One region of the Gordonia sp. NPDC003950 genome, then DNA from elsewhere that is predicted to be linked to it. Evidence: riboswitches for the same ligand, from Rfam matches in the RefSeq annotation. Region 1 holds a riboswitch; each other region holds the start of a gene.
The links. Region 1 has a riboswitch for S-adenosylmethionine ahead of ACWETB_RS09820 (bifunctional o-acetylhomoserine/o-acetylserine sulfhydrylase). Riboswitches for the same ligand answer to the same signal wherever they lie in the genome.

Region 1 (3,256 bases):
CGGATGTCGAGCGCCTCGAGGAGGGTGGCCTCGGCCCGCACCTGATCGAGCACGGTGATCTGCGGGAAGCGTGAACCCCATGGCCGCCCTTGGGGATCCGGCGAGGACGGACCGGTCGAACCGCGGCACCCGCCGAGCACGTTCGCCGAGATCACACACCATTCGTCGGTGTCGATCGCCGCACCCGGACCGATCAGGCCGTCCCACCATCCGGGGGAGGGCTGCTCGTCGGTCGCGGGTCCGGTGACATGGGAATCACCGGTCAGCGCATGCAGGGTGAGGACCACATTGTCGCGTTCGGGTGACAACGTCCCCCAGCGCTGGAACGCCAGGGTGACGTCGTCGAGCACCTCCCCGTTGTCCAGAGCCAACGACCCCACCCGCATGCGGACCATCTGCCCGTCGGGGACCTGCTCCCACTCGGGTTGATGCGCCGCGGAGGCCTGGGGGTCGATGCTCACCGACACGGGGTGTGTGCTCCTGTCTCGAGTCCGAATTACTGTGCGGCGGCGAAACCCTGGGCGAGGTCGGCCAGGATGTCGTCGATGCCCTCGATGCCGACGGCCAGGCGGACCAGACCGGGGTTCACACCCGCGGCCAGCTGCTCCTCGGGGGTGAGCTGACTGTGGGTGGTCGAGGCGGGATGGATGACCAGCGAACGCACATCACCGATGTTGGCGACGTGGCTGTGCAGCGTCAGGGCCTCCACGAAACGCTTGCCCGCGTCGACACCGCCGACGATCTCGAAGCCGATGATCGCGCCCTGGCCCTTGGGTGCCAGTTGCTGTCCGCGCGCGTACCACGGCGACGACGACAGGCCGGCGTAGGCGACCGAGGAGACCTGCGGATGGTCGTTGAGGAACTCGGCGACGCGCTGTGCGTTGGCGACGTGCCGTTCGATGCGCAGGCTCAGGGTTTCCAGGCCCTGGGCGAGCAGGAAGGCGTTGAACGGCGAGATCGCCGCACCGGTGTCACGCAGCAACTGCACGCGGGCCTTGAGGGCGTAGGCGGGCGCGCCGAGATCGGCGAACACCGCGCCGTGGTAGCTCGGGTCGGGGGTGGTGAAGCCGGGGAACAGGTCGACCCCGTCACGCTGCACCCGCCAGTCGAAGGTACCGCCGTCGATGATCACGCCGCCGATCGCGGTGCCGTGTCCACCGATGTACTTCGTCGCCGAGTGCACGACGATGTCGGCGCCGTGCGCCAGCGGGTTGAGCAGGTACGGGGTGGCGACGGTGTTGTCGACGATCAGCGGCACACCGTTGCGGTGCGCGACCTCGGAAATGCCTGCGATGTCCAGGATCTCGTTGTTCGGGTTCGAGATCGACTCGCCGTAGAAGGCCCGGGTGTTGGGCCGCACGGCGGCCTGCCACGACTCGAGGTCTTCCGGGTCCTCGACGAAGGAGACCTCGACGCCGAGCTTGGGCAGCGTGTAGTGGAAGAGGTTGAAGGTGCCGCCGTAGAGCCGCGGGCTCGACACCACGTGCCCGCCGTTCTCGACGATGTTGAGGATGGCGTAGGTCTCGGCGGCCTGCCCCGACGCGACGAGAAGTGCGGCGACACCGCCCTCGAGAGCGGCCAGGCGCTGCTCGACGACGTCCTGGGTCGGGTTCATGATGCGGGTGTAGATGTTGCCCGGCTCGGCCAGCCCGAACAGGTTGGCGGCGTGGGTGGTGTCGTTGAAGGTGTACGACGTGGTCTGGTAGATCGGCAGCGCGCGAGCGTTGGTGGTGGCGTCGGCGCTCTGACCCGCATGGATCTGTTTGGTCTCGAAGCTCCAGGTGTCCACAGGATTCACGGTGCCGTCGTTGGCTGCGTCAGACATGGAAATAGATCACTTTCTACGGTCGGCAGGGTTACTGGAACCCTGATGGGGTCCGACCTTCGGACCCGCGCTTGCCGGGGACGCACTGCGTCCCACAACCCGGTCATCACCCGGAGCACCCCACCGCGGTTGGAGGGTTGCCGATCAGCAAGCCGGGGCTTGTCGCTGATGCTCATGACCTGGCGACAAGGATATAGCACGGCCACGCCGGGCTGATAACCCTCCTGCTCACGATGGTTGGAACGGTGGCGGGCGCAGTGGCCATCGAAACGGCACCGCGCGGTGCGCTCGAGAGCGCGGTGGTGTCCTCCGGCCGGAGGAATTGTGGATCGTGAGGCCGGTTTTCGATATCCACTACTGGACATCGGCCTACGCTGCACGCTATGGCAGGGTTCGGGGACCGACGTCGCATTCGACTCGCAGCTCTCACGGTCGGCGTGGGCGCGGTGGCGGCATCGCTGGTGACGGCGACATTTCTGGGGCGTGGGGTGGCGCTCGCCGATGACAGTCCGTACACGTGCACCGGTCCCGGTGCGGTGTTTGTCGTCGGCGGGACGTGGAACCCCGACAGCTACCTGCTCGGCATCAACCAGCGGTACGGAGCCCAAGGTTACGAGATCGTTCAGGTGCCGTATTCGGCGACCATCTGGCCCCTCGGTTCGGTCGGCTACAACGCCAGCGAGGCCGAGGGTGCGGCGAACCTCGAGCGGGCGGTGGCCGATTACCAGCAGGCATGCGATGCGGATGGAACCAAGAAGGTCGCGATCGTCGGATACTCCCAGGGCGCGCGAATCGCCGGCGACGTCCTCACCGACATCGGACAGAACCGCCCGCTCGAGGACGGTACCGTCATCGATTCGAGCAGGGTCACCGGTGAGCTCTACTCCGATCCCCGGATGGTGGGAACCCTGTGGGGGCAGGGCATCGAATCGGCCCTCGTCGGGGTCATCCCCGGCCTGACCATGTCGGGTCCGCGTAGCGGCACCGATTACGGCGGCCTGCCGGTGACCACCTACTGCATCGAGGGCGATCCGATCTGCGACCTACCGGATGTGCTGCACGACCCGATCGGCGTCGTCGACGACTTCTTCGGGTACTGGGTCAAACACAATCAGTACCCGTATCACATGTATCAATACCCCGGCGACTACGTGATCTGGGATTTGGGGCCGGTCGACGGTGAGATGACGTGCACGCAGACCGGCACCCTCGAGAATGTGCAGACGTGCACCATCTCGTCGCCGTCATCGTCGGCCATCATCGTGCAGAACCTCGTCGACGCGCTGGGCCTCGACTGGTCGGTGCCCGATCTGCTGCCGTACCGGTTCCGGTTCCCGGACATCATCGGAATCACCCTGTCCGACTTCCAGGTCCCGATCCGCTGGGTGATGGACTGGCTGCCACCGCTGCCCGAGCTCGGTTACGGCGCCT
Region 2 (3,256 bases), on a different contig from region 1:
GCCGCAGTCAGCGGATCGGCGGTCGATGGCGCAGCGTCGTGCCGATGCGTTGATCGCGTTGACCCAGGGGCAGGACCGATTGGCGGTCGGTCTCCGGTGTGTGAGGAGCAACGCGATTCCGACGTGGTTCCTGGCGGTGCTCGCACTGACGATGGCATGGGCGAGGATCCAGCATATCCTGCGATCCCAGTCGACGCACCTGTGGTCGCCGGCACAGAGTTGGCCTCCGCCCAGCCGGGTTCCGCCCAGTCGGGGTCCGCCCAGCCCGATCCGCAGCAAGCTGTTTGTGTACTGGTCCCGAACACCGCGCCCCACCGCCGCTACCTGTGCCGCCGCCCGCGCATCGATCTTCGTGGTCGCCGACCAATCCACCCGGGACGCTGAGGATGACGAACCCGGCTATCTCGACGGGTACGGCGTCATCGATGCCGACTCGGTGCGCGCCCTCGACAATCGGGAGTTCACCTGCCGCGTCGGGGTGTCCCGAGAACTCGCGATGCAAGGCGGGAAAGGGCGCCCACTCGACGGGAAAGGGCACCCACTCGACGGGAAAGGGCACCCACTCGACGGGAAAGTGCGCCCACTCGACGGGAAAGGGCGCCCACTCGACGCGGCGAGTCAGTCCTCGATACCCAACGCCCGCAATACCGTTAGGAGTTTCGCGGTGGTCTCGGCGAGTTCGGCATCGGGGTCGGAGTCGGCGACGATGCCGCCACCCGCCCAGCTGCGGAAGGAACGGAGGTCGGGCTCGAGTTCCAGGCACCGGATGGTCACCATCCATTCGCCGTTGCCGGCCGCGTCGGCCCACCCGACCGCACCGGCGTACAACCCGCGCGGTTCCTCGTGTGCGCGAATGAATTCCGTGGCCACCTCGCTCGGTGTGCCGCCGACCGCCGGTGTCGGACTCAGCGCGATCGCAAGATCCAGGGCGCCGACGGCGTCGTCGTCGAGTATCGCCCGGATCGGGGTCGCCAGATGCCACATCTCGCCGGTCGACAACAACTGCGGCTCATCGGGGATCGCGAGTTCGCGGCACAACGGTGCCAAGCGATCCCGGAGGTGCTCGACGACGAACGCGTGCTCGCGGTGATCTTTCTCCGACGCCGCGAGCTTCTCGCGGGACTCCCGGTCGGCCTCCGGATCGGCCGAGCGCGGCGCCGAACCGGCGTATGGCCGGCACGTCACCTCGCGACCGTCCTTGCGCAGCAACAGTTCCGGGCTCGCGCCGAGCAGCCACGAGGTGCCGGTGTCGACGGCAAAGGCGTTGTGTTCGCTGTTGCCGCCGGCGAGTGCGGCCAGCAGCCCGTCGACCGTGACCGGCGAATCCAGTTGAGCCCGAATCATTCTGGCGAGGACGACCTTCGCCAATGCGCCGGAGGCGATCGCCGACAACGCGGCACGCACCCGATCACGATGGGTGGCCGAATCGGGAATCTGCTCCGACGAAATCAGCGTCCGGCGCGGTGGTCGGCTCCCGGCGAGCGGAGTCGGTTCATGGGACAGCGTCACCGGCTCGAACAGCGCCGACGGGGCCGAGGGATCGAAGGCCACCGCCCCGACGACCGCATCGACGGCGCCGCTGCGCAGCCGGGTCGCGGCGTCGTCGGCGTCGGCGAATCGCGTCCGCACGCCGCGCGCTCGCACCGTCCCGTGCGGCCGCGACAGGACGAACGGTGACGCGGCGTGGGTATCGGAGACGGGCACCCAACCAACTTAGGCGACGACGGGCCGCGGCCTTTCGCTCACGCTGAGTGAAAATTGACACCCTTGCGCGCCGTAGGCCACCCTTGGTGCAGGTCATGAGTGCCAGCGACAAGCCCCGGCTAGCTGGCCGGCAACCCTCCTCCGCGGTGGGGTGCTCCGGGTGACGACCTGGCCGTGTACCGACCGGGCACGGCAAGCGTGGATTCCAAGGAGCCTTTGCGATGACTGCTGTCGCCACCACCACTGATTGCCGCAACGACTGCGCGGTGCAGTCCGATGCCGCCGACCTGTCGACCATCGGACCGCTGACCTCGGTCGTCGGTGCCGCCGAACTCGTCCCGCTGACCAGCGGTGATCAGATCCGCTACGCCAACTTCGACTACGCGGCCAGCGCGCCCGCCCTCACCGCCGTCGCCGACGCCGTCGCGGCGTCGGTGAGTCAGTACGCCAGCGTCCACCGCGGCGCCGGCCACCTGTCGCAGGTCACCACCCGCCGCTACGAGCAGTGCCGGGACACCGTCCGACGTTTCGTGCGTGGCCGCACCGACGACACCGTCGTCTTCACCCGCAACACCACCGACGCGATCAACCTGGCCGCCCACTGCACCCCCGGTGACGTCGTCGTTCTCGACATCGAGCACCACGCGAACCTGCTGCCGTGGGTGTCCCGTGACAACGGGACCGCGCGCATCGTCTCGGCGTGCGACACCCTCGAGGACACCCTGGCCGCGCTCGACGCCGAACTCGCCGCGGCGCCGGCCGCCCTGCTCGCCGTCACCGCGGCATCCAACGTCACCGGCGAGGTGCTGCCCATCTCGCGGCTGGCCTCGATCGCCCACCGCCACGGTGCCCGCATCCTCGTCGACGCCGCGCAACTGGTGGCACACCGACCGGTGTCGATCGTCAGTCACGGCATCGATTACCTCGTCTTTTCCGGCCACAAGCTCTACGCACCCTTTGGATCCGGAGTCCTCATCGGTCGCAGCGACTGGCTCGACGCCGCCGACCCGTACCTTGCCGGCGGCGGGGCGTCGGCGCAGGTGAGCCTCGTCGACGGACCCGACGAGAACTGCGCCTCGACCGCCTGGCACTCGGGTGCCGCGCGGCATGAGGCCGGCTCACCGAATGTGTTGGGCGCCATCGCCATTGCCGCCGCCTGCGATGCCATCGTCGATCTCGGATTCGAACTGATCGGCCTGCATGAGGCGGAACTGCGCGCCCGTCTGGACGCCGGACTGGCCGGCGTCGCCGACGTGACGCCGCTGCGGATCTTCTCCGACGACCTCGATCGCGTCGGCATCGCCGGCTTCTCCGTCGACGGACACACGCCGCGCGCCGTCGCCGAGTACCTCAGCGATCATCACGGAATCGGCGTGCGCGACGGCAAGTTCTGCGCGCATCCGCTGCTGGCCCGACTCGGACACACCGACGGCGCGGTCCGCGCGAGCTTCGGTCTCGGTACCGATTCCGCCGACGTCGATCGGCTCGTCACCGCACTCTCCGAACTCACCCGCACTACTCCCGGAAAGGCACAGCCATGACCGCCGAACTC
Region 3 (3,256 bases), on a different contig from region 1:
CGCGAACACCTGTTGCTCGGTGACCGCCAACTGATCACGGTTGCGGGAGGTGAAGGCCAGGGTCCAGTCGATGAACGTGATGAACCGATTGCGGAATCCCACCAGGTACAGCAAATGCAGGAACAGCCACCCCAGCCAGGCGAAGAAGCCGGAGAACTCGACGGCCCGTGAGGTGCCCGGGATGGGTACCCGTGCGACCGCGCAGTGCCGGGCGACGGTCGCCATCGACCCCTTGTCCCAGTAGGCGAACGGCTTTCGGTCGCGGTAGGTGCCATTGATCCGGGCGACGACGGCGTCGGCGGCGTACCGCCCGGACTGATTGGCGGCCGGGGCCTGACCGGGGACGCCGTCGACGGCCATCATGTCACCGATCACGAACACCTCGGCATGGCCGGGGATGGTCAGGTCGGGTTCGACGCGCACCCGACCCGCGCGGTCGAGTTCCACCCCGCACTGCTCGGCGAGCTGTCGGCCGAGCGGACTGGCCGCAACCCCCGCCGACCACACCTTGCACTGACTCTCGATGCGACGCGTCGAACCGTCGGCATGGCGCACCACGAGTCCGTCGTAGTCCATGTCCACGACCATCGCACCGAGTTGCACATCGACTCCCAGTGCGCGCAAATGCTTCTCGGCCCGGGAACCCAACCGTTCACCGAACGGCGGCAACACCGCCGGTGCGGCGTCGAGCAGGATCACCTTGGCCTGCGTCGAGTCGATGGACCGGAAGGCGCCGCGCAGCGTCGTGCCGGCCATCTCCGCGATCTGACCGGCCATCTCGACCCCGGTGGCCCCGGCTCCGATCACCACGAACGTCAGCAGGCGATCACGCTCGATCGGGTCGGTGGACAGTTCGGCCTGCTCGAACGCCCCGAGGATGCGGCCGCGCAACTCGAGTGCGTCGTCGACGGTCTTGAGGCCCGGCGCGAACTCCGCGAAATGGTCGTTGCCGAAATAGGATTGGCCCGCACCGGCGGCAATGATCAGACTGTCGTACCGAGTGGTGGTGACACGTCCGAGCATGCGCGAGGTCACCGCACGATTCTCCAGGTCGATGGCCTCGACATCGCCCAGGGCCACCGTCACATTCCGTTGGTTGCGAAGAATCACCCGCACCGGCGGTGCGATCTGGCCCTGTGAGATCACCCCGGTGGCGACCTGGTACAGCAACGGCTGGAACAGATGATGAGTCGTGCGTGCAATCAGGGTGATGTCGACGTCGGCATGCTCGAGTCGACGAGCGGCGGCCAGCCCGCCGAACCCCGATCCGATGATGACGACATGGTGCCGGCGGGTCCTGCCGCCGGTAACCGGTACGCGCTGGGTCATGGCACGTTTCCTTCTGGTATGGAATCGACACCCAGGCGGACGATGTCGGGAAACGGTGCTCCTTGCCGGTGGACTCCGGCTGCGCCAGTCGCACAACCGACGATAGCCCATCGAGCAACCGGTGGCGAGGCCGATTTAAATTCTTCGGCGCGAGATAATCGTCGCCGCATTCGGGCGTGGACGGCGCCCGTCTCGACATTCTCTTTGCCTGTCTCAACATCACGGGCCTACGGTGAATCGACCATCTGGAGCGACCGAGAGACCCGGCTCGTCGACGTCGCAGCAACCCGCCCCAGGGTGCTAACGCCGGGATCGATGGGAGACCCCCGTGACGTTTCGTGACCATGCCCCGCTGTCGGTGCTCGATCTCGCACCGATCAGCGAGGGTGCCGATCCTGCTGCTGCGCTGCACAATACGATCAATCTTGCGCAGCACGCCGAGCAGTGGGGGTACCACCGCTACTGGGTGGCCGAACACCATTTCGCGGCCGTCGCGAGTTCGGTGCCGGCGTTGCTCATCGGTCAGATCGCGGCCGCGACCCGATCGATCCGCGTCGGGTCGGCGGCGGTGCAGGTCGGGCAGACGACGGCGGTGTCGGTGGCCGAGTCCTTCGGGATGCTCGACGTGTTCCACCCGGGCCGAATCGATCTGGGGCTCGGCCGATCCGGACAGCGACGCGCTGAGGCGGTGGCAACACCCGCGGGCCCGGTCGCGATTCCCGCACCGAGCGCGAGTCGGCTCGTCGACGGGGTGGTGATCCCTGAACCTGTCGATGTGACTGCGCTACTGGCACATTCGCCTCTCGCACGCAGCTTCGAGGTGTTGACGCAGCCGGGTGCGCAGCCACCGCACTTCGACGAGCAGGTCGACGACATCCTGTCGCTCCTCGACGGCACCTACACCAGTCCGTCGGGTCAGCAGCTGCATGCGGTTCCGGGTGAGGGAGCCGACGTGCAGGTGTGGATCTTCGGCAGCAGCAAGGGGCAGAGCGCTCACGTCGCCGGTGCCCGCGGACTCCCGTTCGCGGCCAACTACCACGTCAGCCCCGGCACCACCCGCGAAGCGGTCGCGGCGTACCGGCAGGCGTTCCGCCCGTCGTCGGTGTTGGACGAACCCTATGTGGTGGTGTCCGCCGACGTGGTGGTGGCCGACGACGACGACACCGCGCGGCATCTGGCCAACGGCTACGGGCGGTGGGTGCACAGCATCCGCACCGGCCACGGCGCCATCGAGTACCCCGACCCGGCGACGGCGCAGCCGCTGCCCGCCGACGAGCTGGCACTGGTCGCCGATCGGCTCGAGACCCAGTTCGTCGGCTCACCCGACACCGTCGTGCAGCGGCTCGCTGCACTCGGGCGCCTCACCGACGCCGACGAACTCGTCATCACCTCGGTCACCCATGACCATGCTGACCGGCTGAGGTCGCATGAGCTGCTCGCCAAGGCGTGGGGGCTGATCTGATGAAGCGCATCGCTGTCACTGCGAAACCGGCCGTCTCCACACTCGCCGTGGTGGCCGTGGCCGGTGTGCTCACCGCCTGCGGTTCTGGGTCCTCGGGCTCCGACGACGCCGGACCGCCGGTGCCGGGAGGCACCCTGCGCTACGGACTCTCCGACGCCCCCACATGCTCGGACCCGGCCCAGAGCGGCACCAACCAGACGATCTATGTCACCCGGCAGGTCGTCGATTCACTCACCGATCAGGACCCGGGTGATGGCAAACTCAAGCCCTGGCTCGCCCAGAGCTGGGAGGTGAGCCCGGATGCGCGGACCTTCACCTTCCACCTCAAGCCCGGTGTCACCTTCAGCGACGGCACCCCGCTCACCGCCGAATCCGTCAAGGAGAACTTCGACGCCATCGTCGGGCCGCTCGGCGCGGCCAAGGCACCGTTGGCGGCGACCTACCTCGGCGGATACGCCGGCACCA

Region 2: it holds a riboswitch for S-adenosylmethionine, as region 1 does, so the genes downstream of both, ACWETB_RS17340 (aminotransferase class V-fold PLP-dependent enzyme) here and ACWETB_RS09820 (bifunctional o-acetylhomoserine/o-acetylserine sulfhydrylase) in region 1, are expected to answer to the same signal.
Region 3: it holds a riboswitch for S-adenosylmethionine, as region 1 does, so the genes downstream of both, ACWETB_RS02445 (LLM class flavin-dependent oxidoreductase) here and ACWETB_RS09820 (bifunctional o-acetylhomoserine/o-acetylserine sulfhydrylase) in region 1, are expected to answer to the same signal.

Annotation. Positions count from the first base shown of each region.
Region 1 is NZ_JBSGIT010000009.1:46,365-49,620, reverse strand. Features, by position in the region: gene metX (homoserine O-acetyltransferase MetX) at 1-467, opposite strand, end outside; gene ACWETB_RS09820 (bifunctional o-acetylhomoserine/o-acetylserine sulfhydrylase) at 497-1,825, opposite strand; SAM riboswitch class IV at 1,888-2,005, opposite strand; gene ACWETB_RS09815 (cutinase family protein) at 2,209-3,256, shown strand, end outside.
Region 2 is NZ_JBSGIT010000020.1:21,370-24,625, reverse strand. Features, by position in the region: gene ACWETB_RS17345 (isochorismate synthase) at 619-1,704, opposite strand; SAM riboswitch class IV at 1,796-1,909, shown strand; gene ACWETB_RS17340 (aminotransferase class V-fold PLP-dependent enzyme) at 1,926-3,245, shown strand; gene ACWETB_RS17335 (hypothetical protein) at 3,242-3,256, shown strand, end outside.
Region 3 is NZ_JBSGIT010000002.1:156,761-160,016, reverse strand. Features, by position in the region: gene ACWETB_RS02450 (NAD(P)/FAD-dependent oxidoreductase) at 1-1,329, opposite strand, end outside; ZMP/ZTP riboswitch at 1,352-1,431, opposite strand; SAM riboswitch class I at 1,568-1,651, shown strand; gene ACWETB_RS02445 (LLM class flavin-dependent oxidoreductase) at 1,658-2,791, shown strand; gene ACWETB_RS02440 (ABC transporter substrate-binding protein) at 2,791-3,256, shown strand, end outside.